3 regions of the Marinospirillum alkalitolerans genome follow, and region 3 is predicted to be linked to each of the others. Evidence: predicted binding sites of a transcription regulator. Region 3 holds the regulator's gene; each other region holds the start of a gene.

Region 1 (4,138 bases), on a different contig from region 3:
GCGCCCACCCTAGGTGGTACGCCCATCAGAGTGAATCAAGAGACTAGACCGCGTCTTTTCCGGTTTCGCCAGTGCGAATACGGATGACCTGCTCCAAGGGTGAGACAAAAATCTTGCCGTCCCCGATCTTGCCTGTATTGGCAACACTGACTATCGCATCCAGTACAGCATCGAGCTGGCTGTCATCAACAGCGATCTCCAGCTTCACCTTCGGTAAGAAATCCACGACATACTCAGCACCACGATACAGCTCAGTATGGCCTTTTTGACGTCCAAAGCCTTTGACTTCAGTGACAGTAATTCCCTGCACACCAATTTCTGAGAGGGCTTCACGGACATCATCGAGTTTAAAGGGTTTGATTACAGCAGTGACCAGTTTCATTCTTCTTCCTCAGCAGAGTCCATAAACGATCAGATCGATTTTCAGTGAGCCGATTTTGATCGGCATCAACTTTCACCCAAGCATAAAGGGTACACCTAGCAAACAGCAAATAGAACTGGTGTCACAAACAAAAAAGGGCACCCCGAAGGATGCCCAAACTTCCATGCTCACTCTTGTGTGGGTGAAGGATTCCACCTTCTGCCCGTCATCAGATTACTTACCGCGGGTGAACTCTGGGTAGGCTTCCATACCACACTCAGCCAGATCCACACCTGCATATTCTTCTTCCTCGCTGACACGAACACCCATCAGCGCTTTGATGATCAGCCAGACGACCAAGCTGGCACCAAAGACCCAGGCGAAGATGCTGACTGCGCCCAGCAGCTGTGCACCCAAGGTGGCATCGTCGTTAGTGAAGATCACCGCAATCAGACCCCAGATACCGACCACACCGTGGACAGAGATGGCACCGACTGGATCATCAATACGCAGCTTGTCGAGTGTGATGATCGAGGCAACAACGATCAGACCACCGATGGCACCAATCAACGCCGCACCTTGAGCTGTGGGGGTGTCAGGACCCGCTGTGATCGCGACCAGACCCGCCAGAGCACCGTTCAACGCCATAGTCAGATCCGCTTTTTTGAACCAGAGTTTAGACAGGATCAGCGCGGCAATCACACCACCAGCAGCGGCGGCATTGGTGTTGACGAAGACCTGAGCCACGGCATTGGCCGAGCCAACATCCGACATTTTTAACTCTGAGCCACCGTTGAAGCCGAACCAACCCATCCACAGGATGAAGGTACCCAGTGTAGCCAGTGGCATGTTCGCACCAGGAATCGCATTGATCTGACCGTTAGGGCCATACTTGCCTTTACGCGCACCCAGCACCAGAACACCAGCTAGAGCTGCAGCCGCACCGGCCATGTGAACGATACCCGATCCAGCATAATCACTGAAACCAGCGGCATCCAACCAGCCTTCACCCCAAGTCCAGTAGCCAGAGATAGGATAGATCACACCCGTCATGACCACAGCGAAGGCCAGGAAAGCCCAGAGCTTCATCCGCTCAGCAACAGCACCTGAGACAATCGACATGGCTGTAGCGACAAAGACGACCTGAAAGAAGAAGTCAGAACGCATGGAGTAGTAAGGTGCATCTTCGCCACCAGCGAGGACCGCATCCATTGAGTTTTCAGCACCGATCAGGAAGCTCAGGTTGGGCAAGAAGCCGCCTTCAGGGCTGGAATACATGATTGCGTAGCCAACAAAGAGGTACATGGTGCAGGCAATCGCAAAGAGTGCAATATTCTTGGTCAGAATTTCTGTGGTGTTCTTTGAGCGCACAAGGCCGGCTTCAAGCATCGAGAAGCCCGCAGCCATCCACATGACCAGCGCACCACACATCAAGAAGTAAAAGGTATCTATCGCATAGGATAGGTGAATGATTTCTTCCATTGTCTTATCCTCAATTGGTCAGCAGTTACACAGCGTCGCTGCCGCGCTCGCCAGTACGAATACGGATGACTTCATCCACTGGGGTGACGAAAATCTTGCCATCGCCAATTTTGCCGGTGTTGGCGGCGTTGATAATCGCTTCGATCACTTGATCAATGCGCGCATCATCAATCGCGATTTCAATTTTTACCTTGGGAAGAAAGTCCACCACATACTCCGCACCACGATAGAGTTCTGTGTGGCCTTTTTGACGACCAAAGCCTTTCACTTCAGTGACAGTGATGCCTTGAATACCGATATCAGAAAGGGCTTCGCGGACATCATCCAGTTTGAAGGGTTTGATAATGGCTGTTACCAGTTTCATGCTAGTTTCCTCTCAGCCTAGGGTAGAAAAGTGTGACCTTGCCGGTCTTCACCGCTTCACTGGGAAAATTGCATCAGCTGTGCCACGAATGGATTTGTGAAAGATAAACAGCAGCTTAGCGATGATTTTATTGATTCATACATCTGTTTGAGGCTGCTCAGGAAATAAAAAGCACCAAACTAAAGCGCACCGTGTTCCTCTTTGGTGCGTTTTTGATCTGTTGGGTGAGACTGATATCATCAGCACCAAGACACCTCAATGCCGAAGGAGCCATCATGAAAGACCACCCTGTTTTACAAGCGATGATTGAAGAGATTACTCAGCGCCTCACGGCCAGCAAAGGCGCCGAGGAGGCAGCCCATCTTGATCCAGCGCGGATTCAGCAGATTATTCAGCAGGCGGCAGCCAAGCTGGATCTGGTGACGCAAGAGGATTATCAGCGTTTATTGGCGATACATCAGCGTAGCCGTCAGAAAATGGATCAGCTCGCTGCACGCGTGGCGCAGTTGGAGGCGCAGGTATTGCCTTCTTCACCTGGGCTTTCTTAATTTGAACTTTCTCAGTTGAGGGGAGGGCCGCATTGGTGCAGGCAGCGCTGAACTGGCGCACTAGGCCCGGTGTCATCTAGACTGGAGAGGTCGCAGCAGACTAGGACAAGGAGGTCAGGATGACATTTGCTCGTGTGGCGACTCGCGCTTTGTTGGGATTAAGCGCACCTGAAGTACAGGTCGAAGTGCATCTCGCGAATGGTTTGCCCGCCTTTCATCTGGTTGGATTACCCGAGACGGCCGTCAAGGAAAGCCGTGATCGGGTACGCAGTGCGCTGTTGATGGCGGGGTTTGAGTTTCCCAGTCGGCGGATTACCGTGAATCTTTCTCCTGCTGATCTACCCAAAGAAGGCGGCCGCTATGATCTGGCCATCGCTTTGGGTATTTTGGTGGCCACAGGCCAGCTGGCGGAAGCCTGCTTAGAAGGGATCGTCTTTATCGGTGAGTTGGCACTGAATGCCGATTTAAGCCAGATACGTGGTGTCTTGCCCACCGCCTTGGTGGTGCATCAACAGCAGTTGGCGCTGGCCTTACCTGCGGCGAATCGAGATGAGGCCAGTTTGGTGCAAGGCCTGCCTCTCTATCCAGCATCGAGTCTCTTGGACTTAGTCGCGCAGCTTGAGCGGCGTCAACCTCAGTCTTGTTCTCCGCCAACCTTAGCGCCGGCTGCCCCTTCTCTCTACCCTGATTTGTCGAGCGTCAAAGGTCAGCTGTTTGCCAAGCGCGCGCTTGAAATTGCGGCGGCCGGTCAACATAACCTCTTGTTGAATGGACCGCCGGGCAGCGGTAAAACCCTCCTCGCGAGCTGTCTGCCTGGTTTGCTGCCGCCTCTGGATGAATCTGAGGCGTTGGAGGTGGCTGCGATGGCCTCGATTAGTCAGGGTTTTGATGTGCGGCGTTGGCGACAGCGTCCCTATCGTGCGCCCCACCACTCTAGTTCTGCTGCTGCTTTGGTCGGCGGTGGCAGTCATCCGCAGCCGGGTGAAATCAGCCTAGCCCACCGTGGCGTGCTGTTTTTAGATGAGCTGCCTGAATATGATCGCAGGGTGCTTGAAGTGCTGCGTGAGCCACTGGAATCGGGTGAAATCCATTTGGCGCGTGCTCGTAGTCGGGCCACCTATCCGGCGCAGTTTTTATTGATGAGTGCGATGAACCCCTGTCCCTGTGGTTTTCTTGGACATCCACATAAGGCCTGCCAATGTAGCCCGCATCAGGTACAGCGTTATCAAAGCCGCGTCTCTGGCCCGCTTTTGGATCGTATCGATTTGCATGTCAAAGTCGCGGCGGTGCCAGCTGAGGATCTGTTTGCGCGTCCTGCTGAAGAAACCAGTCATGCCGTACGTGAACGTGTCTGCCAAGCACGAGCACGGCAGCTGGCACGTG
Region 2 (4,138 bases), on a different contig from region 3:
TCGATTGGGGAGAGGCTGTTGTGGAGAGCCTAGGTCAGATCACTCTGGATGCCCTTGCTCTCTTGTTTTCTGGCGATCAAGAACTCTGGCAGATTATTGGTGTGTCTTTTCGGACTTCCTTGCTGGCGCTTCTACTGGCGACCCCCTTCGCTTTTTTGCTGGGCTGGACTCTGGCCTTCTGGCGTTTTCCCGGTCAGGGGATGCTGGTGTCGCTGAACAATACCTTGCTGGCTGTGCCAACGGTGGTGATCGGATTGCTGCTCTTGATGCTGTTCTCGCGTGCGGGGCCCTTGGGAGATTGGCGTTGGCTTTTTAGCCAGCCGATTATGATCTTGGGGCAGATGTTGATGTGTTTGCCGATTTTGATAGCGATGAGCCATACCGCCTACCATAGTGTGTCGCGCCATGCTTGGGAGTCCTTGCGGACTCTGGGTGTCGCCCCCTGGCGTTGTCTTTGGTTGATTACCCTTGAAGTGCGTTTTGCGCTCTTGGCGGCGCTGGTCACCGCCTTTGGCCGGATTATTGCTGAAGTCGGCTGCGCGATGATGGTCGGTGGCAATATCGCCGGTTATACACGCACGATTACCACCAGCATTGCCTTGGAAACCTCCAAGGGTGAGTATGCTCAGGGTGTGGCCCTGGGTTTGGTGCTGCTGGTTTTGGCCTTGGTGCTGAATCTGCTGCTGGGCTTGGTACGCGGTCAGATCACTCAGGAGCAACAAGCATGATCAAGCCGCCACCTGCCCTAGTGCTGGAGCAGCTGAGTCTTAGCTATGGACGCCGCCGCTTATGGCAGATCGAGGCCGCGCAGTGGTCAGCAGGCCAGCTGATTTGGTTACAGGGTGCCAATGGCGCGGGCAAAACCAGCTTGATGAAGGTGATCAGTGGTCTTTTAACGCCAACACAAGGCCGTGTGCGCCCCATCCATCACGTCGCTGAACCTCAGGCGATCTGTTATCTCCACCAGCAGCCCTATGTTTTTTCAACCAGCGTCAGGCGCAATCTAGAGCAGGTACTCAGCAGTCGTTATCTGCAAGCCGTCCCCGTTGCTGAGCGTCACCAGCGCCTTGAAGCCGCACTGGCATGGGCGCAGCTCAGCGAGCAGGCTGATCAACCTGCGCGCACCCTTTCGGGAGGAGAAAGGCAAAGATTGGCCTTGGCGCGAGCACGTATCTTGCAGCCGCGCTTTTGGCTGCTTGATGAACCGAGTGCGAATCTTGATCAGCAGGCTGTACAGTTGCTGGCGACGCTGATACAGGATGTGCTGGCCGCTGGTTGCGGGATCCTGTTAACCGCGCATCAATCCAATGCCATTACAGATTTGGCCCAGTGTATCTGGCGGCTGGATCAGCAACAGCTCTCGATCCATCCTGGCGTTTGAGTGGTCACAATGACCTTGGCGCGCGGCTGGGCTGTCACGGCTGGCTGCGCGTCATTTTGATGCACCCCTGTTTTCTGGTTGCGAAATCCTGAGATAAGCCGTTATTTAAGCGGCTTTTTTTGTCTTTTGTTGCCTCTTTGTCAGGCATTGTCCTTGCTTTCTATTCACCCAAGTCAACGCGATGCAGATCAGATTGAAAGAGAGGCTTTTGTGAACACGCGTCCTTTTGCACAACAGCGGCCCCCTTTGCTGGGCTTTGCGGCCTGGAGTGGTACAGGCAAAACAACGCTACTGACGGCCTTGTTGCCGCGTTTGCGTGCCCGTGGGCTGCGTCTGGCCTGTATCAAACACGCCCATCATGCTTTTGATGTTGATTATCCACAAAAAGACAGCTATCGCCTGCGCCATGCTGGTGCAGAGCAGATGCTGATTGCCTCTGATCAGCGCTGGGCCTTGATGGTGGAAACACCTGAGTCGAGCTCTGCGCCAAGTCTGGCCGACCTTGTGGCCCAGCTGGACACACAGCGCGCTGATCTGATTCTTGTTGAAGGCTTTAAAGCCGAGCGCTTCCCCAAGATAGAACTGCATCGTGCTGAGCTCGACCGCCCTTGGTTGTATCCAGATGATCCAGATATCTTTGCACTGGCCAGTGATGTGGCACCACCTAGCGCAGCCCGTCCTTGGGTGCATCTGAACGATCTGGATGCCATTGAGCAGCTGGTACTGGATTTTTTACAGGCCGCGCGGAGTGCTGTATGAGTCTCTCTTGCTTTGAATTTGTCGATAAAAAAAGCCAGCTCACCCTGGAAGAGGCTCAGCAGCTGTTGCTGGATGAGGCCCGCCTTTGGCATCAGCAACAAGATCGCGTGCACCGTCTGCCCTTGCAGCAGGCGTTGGGCGCCCATCTGGCAGCATCTCTCTCTGCACCGCAGGCTGTACCACCGCACACCAATTCAGCGATGGATGGCTATGCATTGGTCGGTGCCAGTTTAGTCAGTCAGACGCAGTGGCAGCTGGTCGGGACGCAGCTGGCAGGGCAGATGACGAGTCATCGCCTGCAACCTGGCGAAGCGATGGCGATCACAACTGGTGCGGCGCTGCCTCCGGGCGCGGATACCGTGGTGATGCAGGAGCAGTGTCATGTAGAAGGCGATCAACTCACTATTCAGCGCGCGGCAGAAATGCGTATCGGGGCCAATGTGCGTCAGGCGGGTGAAGACTTACAGCAGGGCCAGCAGGTCTTGGCTGCCGGTGCGCGTTTGGGGCCAGTGCAGCTAGGATTGCTGGCTTCTTTAGGCTGCGCTGATGTGCCAGTGCGCCCAGCCTTGAAAGTCGCGGTGTTTTCTACCGGAGACGAGGTGGTCGCAGCAGGTCAGCCTCTGGCGCCGGGTCAGATCTACGATACCAATCGCACGAGCTTGATCAGTCTTTTACAGGCATTGGGATGTCAGGTCAGTGATCTGGGTATCTTGCCGGATGATCAGCAGGTGATCCATCAAGCGCTGGCGCAAGCGGCCTTGACGCACCAGCTGGTGATCACCTCAGGTGGTGTCTCGGTTGGGCAGGCCGATTGGATCAAGCCTGTACTGAACCAGCTTGGCGAAACCCGTTTTTGGCAGCTTGCTATTCGTCCAGGGCGGCCTTTTGCCTTTGGGCATCTTGGTCAGAACGCCAGCGGAGAAACCTGCTTCTTTGCCGGTCTGCCGGGCAATCCTGTTGCGGTGATGGTGACCTTTATGCTGCTGGTTCAACCCTTGATTCTGGCCTTGCAGGGAGCTGAAGCCGGTGCCGCGACTCCAGTGCACGCGCAGGCTGAAGAAGAGATCAAAAGCCGCCTAGGGCGGAGTGATTTTTATCGTGCGCGCCTGAGTACAAGCCCAACCGGCCAGCTCAGTGTGCGTGTTGTTGGTGAGCAGGGATCAGGCCGCTTAAGCTCGATGCATGAGGCGAATTGTCTGGTCAGACTTGATGAGCAGGAAGCGCTGAAAGCACGCGGCGATAGCGTCAGAGTCTATCCCTTTGCTGGCTTTCTGGCTGGCTATTTGGCCTAACGCCATCCTGCCAGTTGCAAGGCCTATTGACTCCAGTTTCGATTCCCTATTGGTGATACAACACAAAGAGGTTTAGTGATGAGCGAACAACTCACCCATTTGAATCAGCGCGGTGAAGCTGTCATGGTGGATGTCTCGACCAAGGCCGTCACGCAGCGTACAGCCACAGCTTGCGCAAGTATCAGTATGCAGCCTGCCACGCTGGAGTTGATCCTCAGCGGTGGCCATCATAAGGGCGATGTTCTCGCCACAGCGCGGATTGCGGGCATTATGGCCGCCAAGCGCACACCCGATTTGATCCCCCTTTGTCATCCACTCTTGCTCAGTAAAGTGGCGGTTGAACTGGAGCCAGATCCTGCCCTACCTGGCATACGTATCCGCGCCACCTGTCAGCTGGCCGGCCAAACAGGCGTTGAGATGGAAGCCTTAACCGCAGCCTCGGTGGCGGCGCTCACCCTGTATGACATGTGCAAGGCCGTCGATAAGCAGATGGTGATTGGTCAGATGTATGTGGAGCATAAAGCGGGTGGGCGCTCAGGAGAATGGCAAGCCGAGTTGCAGCAGGGGGCCGCATCGGCGCAATCCGCCAGCCTCTTGCTGTCCACACCGGCAAAGGCCGAGCCGGCCACGCCTGTCTCCAAGCCGGCTGAGAGTGTGCGGGTCTGCTTTTTTGCTGAACTGCGTGAACAGCTGGGCCAAGAGCAGG
Region 3 (4,138 bases):
AACATCTGCATGTAAGGGTGCAAAGTCACGGCCAAGCTGTTCGGCCAGATAAACGGAGCGGTGTTGCCCCCCCGTACAGCCTATGCCCACCGTGATATAGCTACGGTTGCTATCGATATAGGGTTGCAGCCAGGTCTCGACAAAGGTGCGAATCGAGGCCTGCATGGCTTGGGTGGCCTCTTGTGCGGCGAGAAACTGCTGCACACGGGCATCTAGGCCGGTGAGTTCACGCAGGTTGACATCCCAGTAGGGGTTAGGCAGGCAGCGTACATCAAACAGCAGATCGGCATCCAAGGGAACGCCGCGCTTAAAACCAAAGGACTGAAACAACAGGGTCGTTGGCTGCTGCTTGGTCGAGCCCACCTGCTGGGTGATGCAGCTACGCAGCTCATGCACACTGAGACGGGTGGTATCAAAGGTGGTGCTGGCAAGACTGGCCAGTGGATCAAGTAAGCGCTGTTCTTCTTCTATTGCTTCGAACAGTGAAAGCTGCCCATCGCGCGTCAAGGGATGGCGACGCCGTGTCGCAGAAAAGCGCTCCATCAGCGTTTTGGCGCTGGCATTGAGATAAACCAGATGCCATTGAATACCAGTGAGGGCCAGCTCTTGTAGTAGGTCAGGAAAGGCGGCGAGATCGCTAGGGAGATTACGCGCATCAATACTCACGGCAAGACGGCTGAGTTGGTGCTGGTGCTGTTGCGCCAGTGGCATCAGTAGACTCGCAGGGAGGTTATCAATGGCATAATAACCCAGGTCTTCAAGTGCATGCAGGGCGGCGCTTTTGCCTGATCCTGAGCGACCACTAATAATCACTAGCTGCATCACGCGCCTCCCTTGAGTTCGATTCTACCCAGAGCTTGAGGCTTCCAGGGGTGAGGTAATCAGTTGATGGAGTTGTTCAGCGACATCTGTTTTACGCAATGCCTTGCGCAGGTCTTCATCGGAGAACTTTTGCGCGAGCTCTGCCAGAGTTTGCAAATGGGCTTCATTGGCTTCTTCTGGTACCAGCAGCACAAAAATAAGATCAACGGGTTGGCCATCGATGGCATCAAAATCAATTTTGTCGCGTAAACGAATAAAAGTGCCTACGGCTTCGGAGCAGTGGCGCATGCGACAGTGAGGCAAGGCAATGCCCTGCCCGATACCTGTACTGCCCAGTTTTTCGCGGGCAATGAGACTTGAAAAGACCTCCTCGGCATCCAGCTGTGGAATCTGCTGGGCGATAAAGCGGCTGAAGTATTCAAGAACTCGTTTTTTGCTCCCTCCAGGCACCCCTGCCAGGGTGCGCTCGAGGGTCAAGATATCATTAAGTGGCATATCGGGTAGGGCAGCAATAATTAGTGAGTGGCGCCTTGGAGGCGAGCCTGGTTCTTTTCTTTATGCTTGATCAACTGGCGATCCAGCTTGTCAACCAGCTGGTCGATAGCGGCATACATGTCTTCGGTTTCGCCGCTAGCGTGGATTTCTCCACCGGCCACATTGAGGGTCGCTTCAGCGATCTGACGGAGCTTATCGACAGTCAGTGTGACTTGCACATTGGTGATCTGGTCAAAATGACGTTCTAGCTTGGCAAATTTAGTTTCAACATATTCACGCAAGGCGTTAGTCAGTTCAACGTGATGTCCAGTGATGTTCATTTGCATAAGAAAGCTCCTTGTCTTGAGTAGCATGAGATTTCATTGTAACCCTTTTTCAATGAAAGCAAAGCCTTGCTGGTCGCTCAGGGGCTAAAAATATCGCTTGACAAAGTGTGGGATGAAGAGGCTATCCAAGGCGTTTGCGTTCACTGGAAGGAGGAATATTCATCGCTTCTCGATACTTGGCAATGGTTCGGCGCGCAATCTGGATACCGGCTTCAGCGAGCAGCTCTGCCAGTTTATTGTCAGAAAGGGGCTTCTTAGGTGGCTCATTGTTGATCAGCTTCTTCAGCATGGCGCGAATGGCCGTTGAAGAGGCCTCGCCTCCTTGGGCTGTTGCCACATGGCTGGAGAAGAAGTATTTGAGTTCAAAAATACCTTTAGGCGTGTGCATGTATTTTTGCGTGGTGGCGCGTGAAATCGTTGATTCATGCATGTCGATCGCCTGGGCGATATCGGCCAGAATCATTGGTTTCATATATTCTTCGCCATGTTCAAAGAACTCCTGCTGGCGCTCAACAATCTTGCTGCCGACCTTGAGGAGCGTCTCGCTGCGGCTTTGCAGGCTCTTGATCAGCCACTGGGCTTCTTTGAGATGTTCTTTAAGGTACACATTGGTCTCACTGTGATCAGCGCGGCGAATCAGGTCTGAGTAGCGGGATTGGATGCGTAGCTTAGGCTGGCTTTCAGGATTCAGCTCAACACGCCAGCCCAGTTCAGTCCGTGTGACCAGTAGATCTGGAATTACATACGCAGCGGGTTCGCTTTCGATTCTGCTGCCAGGGCGTGGATGAAGGGATTGGATCAGCTGAATGACTTGCTGGAGTTCAGCTTCACTGTTCAGGCGCAGGCGTCTTTGTAAAAAGCGATAATCACGATTGGCCAGCACCTCCAGATATTGATCAGTCAGGCGCAGAGCTGCGCTACGCCAAGGGGTATCGCTGGGGAGCTGCTCAAGTTGTAGCAACAGGCATTCGCGCAAATCGCGCGCGCCTACACCTGTGGGGTCAAAATGCTGGATGAGTTTCAGGACAGCTTGCACGTCTTCAAGCTCTAGGTCGCCCAGAAGATCCGGCTCCTGGATTTTGAGTGCCTCAGTTAAGGCAGCCAGGTCTTCAAGCAGATAGCCATCGCTGTTGATGCTATCGATCAGTGCCTCGCCAATCAGGCGATCAGGTTCGTGGTGGACATTCAGGTTGAGCTGCCAGAGCAGGTGATCCTGTAGACTGAGTGCTTGACTGTCGCTAGCATAGTCTTCTCGATCTTCTTCCATCTGCGCTGAACTGGAGCCGCTGCTTTCAGGTGTGTAGATGTCATCCCAAACGGTATCGATCTCCAGCTCTTGAGGGATGCTGGTTTCCTGCCAGTCATCCTGAGCAGCGTGATCTACTTCTCTTTCTCTGCTGGATTCATCTGAGGCGCTGTCTTGGTGGTGGCTGGCCGTGTCCTCGAGTGGGCTGCTGGCTGCGGGTGTGTCATCCAGTTCTTGCTCTTCGAGTTCGAGTAGCGGATTAGACTCCAGTGCCTGCTGGATTTCTTGTTGTAAATCCAGCGTCGAGAGTTGTAGCAGATAGATGGCCTGCTGCAACTGAGGTGTGATGACAAGGCTTTGTGAAAGATTGAGTCCAAGACTGGGTTTCATCGACATAGTGCCCTAAACCTAAAAGCAAGAGGAAAGGTGGCTGCCTCAACAACCAAGCCATCTCTGTCGCCACTGAGGTCGGGCGTCAGAGGGTTTTTATCAGAGCGGGTCAACAAAAGGGTGCTAAGAGCGCTTAAATGACCAGATCTGCAGCGATTCAGGGTTGCTGGTTGGCGCTGAATCGACTCCGAGGGCCAGCATAGCAATTATTATGCCATTCGCTCAAGTGTTTTAAAGTCTGCGCTGTTCACAAGAGCGCTTCAGGTTGGTTGGAAAGAGAGCTTCAGGTTGGTTGGAAAAGGAGCCTAAGCCTTGAAACCCTCGCCCAGATAAACGCGGCGCACATCTGGATGGTGAAGAATCTGCTCGGCATTGCCTTCTGCAATAATGCGCCCTTCACTGACAATGTAAGCCCGTTCGCAGATTTCGAGTGTTTCGCGGACATTGTGATCGGTGATCAAAACGCCGATGTTTCTGGCTTGCAGCTGGCGAATAATGCCCATGATTTCTGCAACCGAGATAGGATCAACACCGGCAAAGGGCTCGTCTAGCAGGATGAAATCTGGCTCATTGGCCAGAGCGCGGGCAATTTCAACACGCCGCCGCTCTCCGCCAGAGAGGCTCATGCCTTTGCTGTGGCGAATATGGGTGATGGAGAACTCTTCTAGCAGCTGATCGGCGAGCTGCTGGCGTCGTGCTGGGCTGAGCTCTTTGCGCAGTTGCAGGATGGCCAGTAGGTTCTGCTCGACGGTTAGCTTACGAAAGATCGAGGCTTCCTGAGGGAGATAGCCCAAACCAACACGGGCGCGTCCATGCATCGGCAGCGCGGTAATATCCTGCTGATCCAGCCTCACTTGTC

The links. The regulator sigma-54, encoded in region 3, starts transcription at its own class of promoters, with help from an activator protein. The targets are predictions, from matches to a motif close to TGGCACNNNNNTTGCTNT.
Region 1: glnK (P-II family nitrogen regulator) is a predicted target of sigma-54. The motif match lies at 2,275-2,292, and genes of this name have one in related genera.
Region 2: mobB (molybdopterin-guanine dinucleotide biosynthesis protein B) is a predicted target of sigma-54. The motif match lies at 1,524-1,541, and genes of this name have one in related genera.

What each region holds. Positions count from the first base shown of each region.
Region 1 covers NZ_JBANFI010000002.1:330,816-334,953, reverse strand. Annotated here, with positions in the region: gene glnK (P-II family nitrogen regulator) at 44-382, opposite strand; gene V6U78_RS04520 (ammonium transporter) at 596-1,843, opposite strand; gene glnK (P-II family nitrogen regulator) at 1,869-2,207, opposite strand; gene V6U78_RS04510 (accessory factor UbiK family protein) at 2,483-2,755, shown strand; gene V6U78_RS04505 (YifB family Mg chelatase-like AAA ATPase) at 2,875-4,138, shown strand, end outside.
Region 2 covers NZ_JBANFI010000007.1:107,412-111,549, forward strand. Annotated here, with positions in the region: gene V6U78_RS11450 (ABC transporter permease) at 21-728, shown strand; gene V6U78_RS11455 (ABC transporter ATP-binding protein) at 725-1,381, shown strand; gene mobB (molybdopterin-guanine dinucleotide biosynthesis protein B) at 1,592-2,140, shown strand; gene moeA (molybdopterin molybdotransferase MoeA) at 2,137-3,432, shown strand; gene moaC (cyclic pyranopterin monophosphate synthase MoaC) at 3,511-4,138, shown strand, end outside.
Region 3 covers NZ_JBANFI010000004.1:239,392-243,529, reverse strand. Annotated here, with positions in the region: gene rapZ (RNase adapter RapZ) at 1-822, opposite strand, end outside; gene ptsN (PTS IIA-like nitrogen regulatory protein PtsN) at 847-1,317, opposite strand; gene hpf (ribosome hibernation promoting factor) at 1,338-1,643, opposite strand; gene V6U78_RS08045 (RNA polymerase factor sigma-54) at 1,765-3,285, opposite strand; gene lptB (LPS export ABC transporter ATP-binding protein) at 3,585-4,138, opposite strand, start outside.